Regions from separate parts of the Pantoea sp. PGP6 genome, predicted to be linked through region 2. Evidence: predicted binding sites of a transcription regulator. Region 2 holds the regulator's gene; the other holds the start of a gene.

Region 1 (3,417 bases), 320 kb from region 2:
ATATAACCAGCGGCCAGCAGGGTGTTCATCAGCGCCGGGTTACCCGGCATGGCGTGACCCACGTGGCCCAGTTCTTCATCAAACGGGGTGACGTTAACCATGCCGGCATCGCCAAGGCAGAGGCCAACCGCGTTGATGCCGGTTTTTTTGGCCCACGCCAGCAGGGTTTTGTTGGCAGTTCCCGCCAGCGCACCGGTAATAATGTCGATCTGATCGGCCGGCGTGACGCGCAGGCCGTTCTTTTTCTTCACCGGCAGCGCCAGCTTTTTCATCAGCTCATCCACCAGGCAACCGCCACCGTGAACAATAATCAGCGGACGCTGATGGGCACTGCGATAAGTCAGCAGCGCATCAAACAGACGGGCCAGCGCTTCTTCGCTGTCTAACAGCACACCGCCCAGCTTGATAATCAATGGATTGGTCATGGTTTACTCGTCCGTTAGGTCAGTGAGGTGGTTTCAGGGAAGCCGAAGCGGATATTCAGACACTGGACTGCCTGCGACGCGGCGCCTTTCAGCAGGTTATCTTCGGCGGCCACCACAATCAGGTGCTCATCCTGTACCTCAAAACCGATGTCGCAATAAGGCAGACCCACCACCGCTTTCAGTGCCGGAACGCCCTGCTCGTAGAGCCGGACCAGTGGCTTATCGTGATACGCGCGCTGGAACACTGCCGCCACGTCTTCGCGGCTCACGCCCGGATTTAACCGGCAGGTTATCGTCGCCAGAATACCGCGCGGGAAGTTGCCCAGATGCGGCGTGAAAATCACCGGCGTACCAAGATGCGCCACGATTTCCGGGTGATGACGATGGTTGAACAGACCGTAAGGCTGCAGGCTGACTTCGCAAAAGCTGGTGCCGACGCTGGCTTTACGCCCTGCGCCGCTCACGCCGCTGGTGGCGTTGATCACCGGCCACTGTGCCGTATTCAGCAGGCCCGCCTCCACCAGCGGTTTCAGCGCCAGCTGGGCCGCCGTCGGGTAACAACCCGGCACGGCCACCAGCTGTGCCTGCTTAATCTGCTGATGCTGATATTCCGCCAGGCCATAGACCGCTTTATCCAGCCAGTCGCCATGCTGATGGGTGAAGCCATAGAAGCGGGTATAAAACGCGGGATCATTGACGCGGAAGGCACCGGACAGGTCGAATACCACACAACCGGCCTTGAGAAATTCCGGAGCCAGATCGTGGCTGACTTCATGGGCCGTCGCCAGAAAAACCACATCCACTTTATCTGCCCATTCCGCCGCATGGCTCAACGGCTGTAGCGGCAGATCCACCACCCCTTTCAGCTGCGGATGCAGATCGGACAAGCGCTTACCCGCATCGGGACTTTGCGCCGAAACCGCTAAAGCGGTTATGTTGATATCTGGATGGCGATTCAGGAAGGTGGCGAGCTCTACGCCAGCGTAACCACTGGCACCCACGATCAGCGTATTCAACATCAGGCTGTAACCCTTTTTACAGTCACACGTTCCGGGTCGCGGCCTTGCCCCGTTGCCCACAATGTCGTTTGCAGCGATTTAAGGTTCACATGCAGACGACGTTAATGTATTTTTATTCACTATTAATGCATGAATATTGATACATCCTAACTCAAGGACCGTCAACAGTGAAGACAAAATTACCGCCTTTTATCGAACTCTACCGCCAGTTGATCGCCACACCGTCAATCAGCGCAACCGATGCCGCACTGGACCAGAGTAATGAAACTTTAATCAATTTGCTGGCTGGCTGGTTTCGCGACCTCGGCTTCAGCGTTGAAGTTCAGCCGGTGCCCGGCACCCGCAATAAATTTAATATGCTGGCCCGGACCGGTGACGGCGCAGGCGGGCTGCTGTTAGCCGGTCATACTGACACCGTGCCGTTCGACGATGGCCGCTGGACCCGCGATCCCTTTACCCTGACCGAGCACGACAACAAACTCTACGGCCTCGGCACCGCAGATATGAAAGGCTTCTTCGCCTTTATTCTCGATACGCTGCGGGATGTGGATGTCACGACGCTGAGCAAGCCGCTCTACATCCTCGCCACCGCCGATGAAGAGACCACCATGGCCGGCGCTAAATACTTTTCTGAATCGACCCAGCTGCGTCCGGATTGCGCCATCATTGGCGAACCGACCTCACTCAAGCCGGTTCGCGCACACAAAGGGCACCTGTCGAACGTGATCCGTATTGAAGGCAAGTCGGGCCACTCCAGCGATCCGGCGCGCGGCGTCAACGCCATTGAACTGATGCATGAATCGATCACCCATCTGATGCAACTGCGCAATACGCTAAAAGAGCGCTATCACCACGATGGTTTCGCTATTCCCTATCCCACGATGAACTTCGGGCATATTCACGGTGGCGATGCGGCTAATCGCATCTGCGCCTGCTGTGAACTGCATATGGATATCCGGCCGTTGCCGGGCTTATCGCTCAGCGATCTGGATGGACTGCTGAACGACGCGCTGGCCCCGGTCAGTGCACGCTGGCCTGGCCGTGTGACGGTCGCAGAGCTGCATCCGCCGATTCCGGGTTACGAATGCCCGGCGAACCATGAACTGGTCAGCGTGGTCGAGAAATTACTCGGTACGCCAACCGAAGTGGTGAACTACTGCACCGAGGCACCCTTTATTCAGCAGCTCTGCCCGACGCTGGTACTGGGACCGGGCTCGATCAATCAGGCGCATCAGCCAGACGAATTTATTGATACCGCATTTATTAAGCCGACGCGGGCGCTTATCAGTCAGGTTGTGCAGCATTTTTGTCACTGATTAACAGCAAATGGGGCATTTCACTGTGATATCAGTAAAATGCCCGGTCATTCTGCGGGATTTAACAATAAGAATAACTTATCCCGCTCCGTCCCAAATAAATTCCATGAATTTCGGTTAGTTAGCCGCACGTTCGCCCCACTTTAACGCATTTGACGTGGACAGGTTTACGTGGCTAGATAAAAGACGTTGTTATGCCCACCGGGTAACTATCCAGATATTTTCAGATTGCAGACAGGCGGCAACTGAGCAAATTCCCCGTACATTACCGGGAAGATAAAGTTGCTGCTTTTTCTGCTGCCTGAAAAGGGTCGGGTGTAGAAGTTTTTCAAGACGATAAGGGTGTCAGGGTCCAATGAACGAACAATATTCCGCAATGCGAAGTAATGTCAGTATGCTCGGCAAACTGCTCGGGGATACGATTAAGGATGCGCTGGGCGAGAACATCCTCGACCGGGTGGAAACCATCCGTAAGCTCTCCAAGTCATCCCGTGCAGGTAATGACACTCATCGTAAGGAACTGCTTAATACGCTGCAAAACCTCTCCAATGACGAGTTACTGCCGGTGGCCCGCGCGTTTAGCCAGTTTCTGAACCTCACCAACGTGGCTGAGCAGTACCAGACCATCTCGCACAGCGGTGAAGGCGCAAACCATCC
Region 2 (3,417 bases):
CTGGAAGGCCAGCTGCATTTTAACGTCAGATGAAAAAGGGCCCCGGCGAGCGGGGCCAAAGGGTTCGTCATAAATCTGACGAGGAATTACTTATACAGCTGAGCGGTGAAGTGATAGTTATCACCGGTGCGCGCTTCAATCACTTTATAAGCGCTGGCACCCTGTTCATCGGCTTTCTGAGACAGCTCAGCGCGATAATCCATGGGGGCACCCGCTGTACCGCTGATGGTTACGGTGCCCGCAGGCTGCAGATTCTGCGCTTGCTCGCCGGTTACCAGCTGCGCGGCAGATGCGCCGAACGCCATAACGGAAAGCAGGCTGACTGTAGCGATGGTTGTTTTGATTTTCATTTTTCGTCTCCTCAATACGTTCAACAACCTGCGGTGAAAAGAAGAAGCGGGTCGTCGACTCTTGTCTCTCATGCGCCTTTCACGGCGTCATAACGGTTAATTATTTATACAGCTCAGCGGTGACGTGATAGGTGTCGTCCTGGTTGTTTTCGATGATGCGATAGTGGCTGGCACCCTGAGCATCGGCTTTCTCAGACAGGACCTGACGGATATTGGTCTGATCGCCGTCCCGACCGCTGACGCTGATGGTCTGGTTCATCGGTTGCAGATTCTGGCTCTGTGCCTGCTGGTTTGAGACCAGGCTGGCTGCGCTGGCACCGACTGAGAACACGGAGGCCAGACTGAGTACGGCAATAGCAAATGTAGTTTTCATGATCAACTCTCCTGAAACTGTGTTGCCTCATCCCACCGAGGCGCATAACCGCGCGTCAAAAAGTGGGCTGCTGGCGATATTGGGTTGCGCTGGGCTTAGTTGTACAGACGGGCGGTAGCGTGATAGTTACCGTTGTTGTAAGCCTCAATCACGCGGTAGGCTTTTGCACCCTGCTGATCGGCTTTTTCGCTCAGCTGCTGATTAATTTCCATCGGTGAGCCCGCTACGCCGCTGACGCTAATGGTACCCGCCGGTTGCAGATCCTGCGCCTGCGCAGCGGTGACAGATTCTGCTGCTACAGCACCAAAAGAGAGGGCAGAGAGAATGCTCAGGGTTGCGATAGTAGTTTTTACGTTCATGTATTTTTCCTCGTCGTCAATTTTTATCTTTTTAGTTGGTGTGATTTGCATCACGAAAAGAAGTATAGAACTAATAACGGAAGAAATTAATACCCCGCTAATAATGTTTTTTTGTGATTCTTTATCCTTATGGCTACTTTTAATAACTCAACGTTATAAAAAACGGCGGAAAAATGACCTTTTCGCTGTTTTTTATTGCAAAAACAGGCAGATAAATCACTTTATCTTTTTGTGCGAAAATACGTGGTCGATCAGACTGGTCTTTGATTTAGATCTGGGTAATGTCGCCAGAGTGGTGATGTAAAGCAGTGTAAAATACCGCAAAAGGTTAAGCAGACCAAAAGGTATGACCAATATTCGCATTGGCGAAAGCAGGACAGAGTTCGGATTAACTGTTTGATCTACTGGAGAATAGGGCAGGGTAAGTGGCAGGGCGAGCAGAAAGGGCGGTTGAACGGTCGCGTGAGGCCCGATCAACCGCTCTGTTATCAGAGTTCCTGTTCAAACAGGTTAAGAATCGCCCCGTGCAGCTGCTTAACCGTAAAGTCGCGCGCGCGGGTGATAAAGATGGTGTCATCGCCAGCGATGGTGCCGAGGATGCCTTCCGATTTACCCAGTGAGTCGAGCAGGCGCGCAATCAGCTGCGCAGCGCCTGGGCTGGTATGAATCACCACTAGCGCATCATTGTAATCGATGTCGAGAACCAGGTTTTTTAACGGGCTGGTGGTGGTAGGCACGCCAAGCTCGGCGGGCAAGCAGTAAACCATCTCCATCTTGGCATTGCGGGTGCGTACCGCGCCAAACTTGGTCAGCATACGAGAAACCTTTGACTGGTTAATGTTCTCGAAGCCTTCATCCTGGAGCGCCTGAACGATTTCGCCCTGGGAACTGAATTTTTCTTCTTTTAATAAGGCTTTGAAAGCCTTGATCAGATCGTCTTGTTTCGATGGGTTTCGCATAGGTTACCAATAAATAGAGGGAATAACCGCACATCCGCCCGCGGCAGAGTGGTGATTATGCATTTAAATGCATTTTTATGCAATCGGTTGATTGATGAGCAGGGTTCGGGCGGCTAGCGGGCGGCGATAATAGCAAAGAAATCGTCTCAGACCAAAACCCCTGTCACAGCACCGAAAGGCGAAGGTTGCAAAGTTGTTATATTATTGGTGGTGTAGTAACAGAAAACGCACGTAGCCGTTCTCTGTCTGCCGACGGCAAAGTTGTCGGTCATTCAGGTATTAAGATGATATGTAACTTTTGAATCCGGAGATCACGTGTGAAAATACGTAGAATTAACAACGGATACGCGTCATCACCTGAGCTGTTGATTAAGGTCTGACACAGATGGAATTCCGGCTCTTCTCTGCCCCACCTTAATAAGGAGTTAAGAATGAAAGTTGCCGTACTCGGTGCCGCTGGCGGCATAGGCCAGGCGCTCGCACTTCTACTCAAAACCCAGCTTCCCGCAGGTTCAGAACTTTCACTGTATGACATCGCGCCGGTAACGCCGGGCGTTGCCGTCGATCTCAGCCATATTCCTACTGCGGTGGCTATCAAGGGATTTAGTGGAGAAGACGCCACGCCAGCATTGCAGGGTGCCGATGTGGTACTGATCTCCGCCGGTGTGGCACGTAAGCCCGGTATGGACCGCGCCGACCTGTTCAACGTTAACGCTGGCATTGTGCGCAACCTGATTGATCAGGTGGCGACCACCGCGCCAAAAGCGTTAATCGGCGTGATCACCAACCCGGTCAATACCACGGTGGCGATTGCGGCTGAAGTCCTGAAAAAACACGGCGTCTACGACAAAAATCGGCTGTTCGGTGTTACCACGCTGGATATCATTCGCGCCAATACTTTTGTCGCGGCGTTAAAAGGCAAGCAACCGGGTGAGATTGAGGTACCGGTTATCGGCGGCCATTCCGGCGTGACCATCCTGCCGCTGTTGTCGCAGGTGCCAGGCGTCAGCTTCAGCGAGCAGGAAGTGGCTGATCTCACTAAACGCATCCAGAATGCCGGGACCGAAGTGGTAGAGGCCAAAGCCGGTGGCGGTTCTGCTACGCTGTCGATGGGTCAGGCTGCGGCACGCTTCGGTTTATCGCTGGTGCGGGCGCTTAACGGCGAGGCCAACGTGGTGGAGTGTGCTTATGTTGAAGGGGACGGCGAATATGCGCGTTTCTTCTCACAGCCGCTGCTGTTGGGCAAAAATGGCATTGCCGAACGCAAATCGATTGGTAGCCTGAGCCCATTCGAGCAGCAGGCGCTGAACGGTATGCTGGAGACGCTGAAGAAAGATATTGAGCAGGGCGAAACGTTCGTGAAGCAGTAATCACCG

Evidence for each region. Region 2 encodes ArgR, which controls arginine synthesis, uptake and breakdown. Its sites were predicted from a motif close to ANTGAATAAAAATACANT; they were not measured.
Region 1: argC (N-acetyl-gamma-glutamyl-phosphate reductase) is a predicted target of ArgR. The motif match lies at 1,548-1,565, and genes of this name have one in related genera.

What each region holds. Positions count from the first base shown of each region.
Region 1 covers NZ_JBQBMA010000001.1:195,403-198,819, reverse strand. The annotation lists gene argB (acetylglutamate kinase) at 1-425, opposite strand, end outside; gene argC (N-acetyl-gamma-glutamyl-phosphate reductase) at 440-1,444, opposite strand; gene argE (acetylornithine deacetylase) at 1,612-2,760, shown strand; gene ppc (phosphoenolpyruvate carboxylase) at 3,116-3,417, shown strand, end outside.
Region 2 covers NZ_JBQBMA010000001.1:516,930-520,346, forward strand. The annotation lists gene ACLIBF_RS02495 (barstar family protein) at 1-33, shown strand, start outside; gene yhcN (peroxide/acid stress response protein YhcN) at 87-350, opposite strand; gene ACLIBF_RS02505 (YdgH/BhsA/McbA-like domain containing protein) at 451-723, opposite strand; gene yhcN (peroxide/acid stress response protein YhcN) at 819-1,082, opposite strand; gene argR (transcriptional regulator ArgR) at 1,571-2,041, opposite strand; gene mdh (malate dehydrogenase) at 2,473-3,411, shown strand.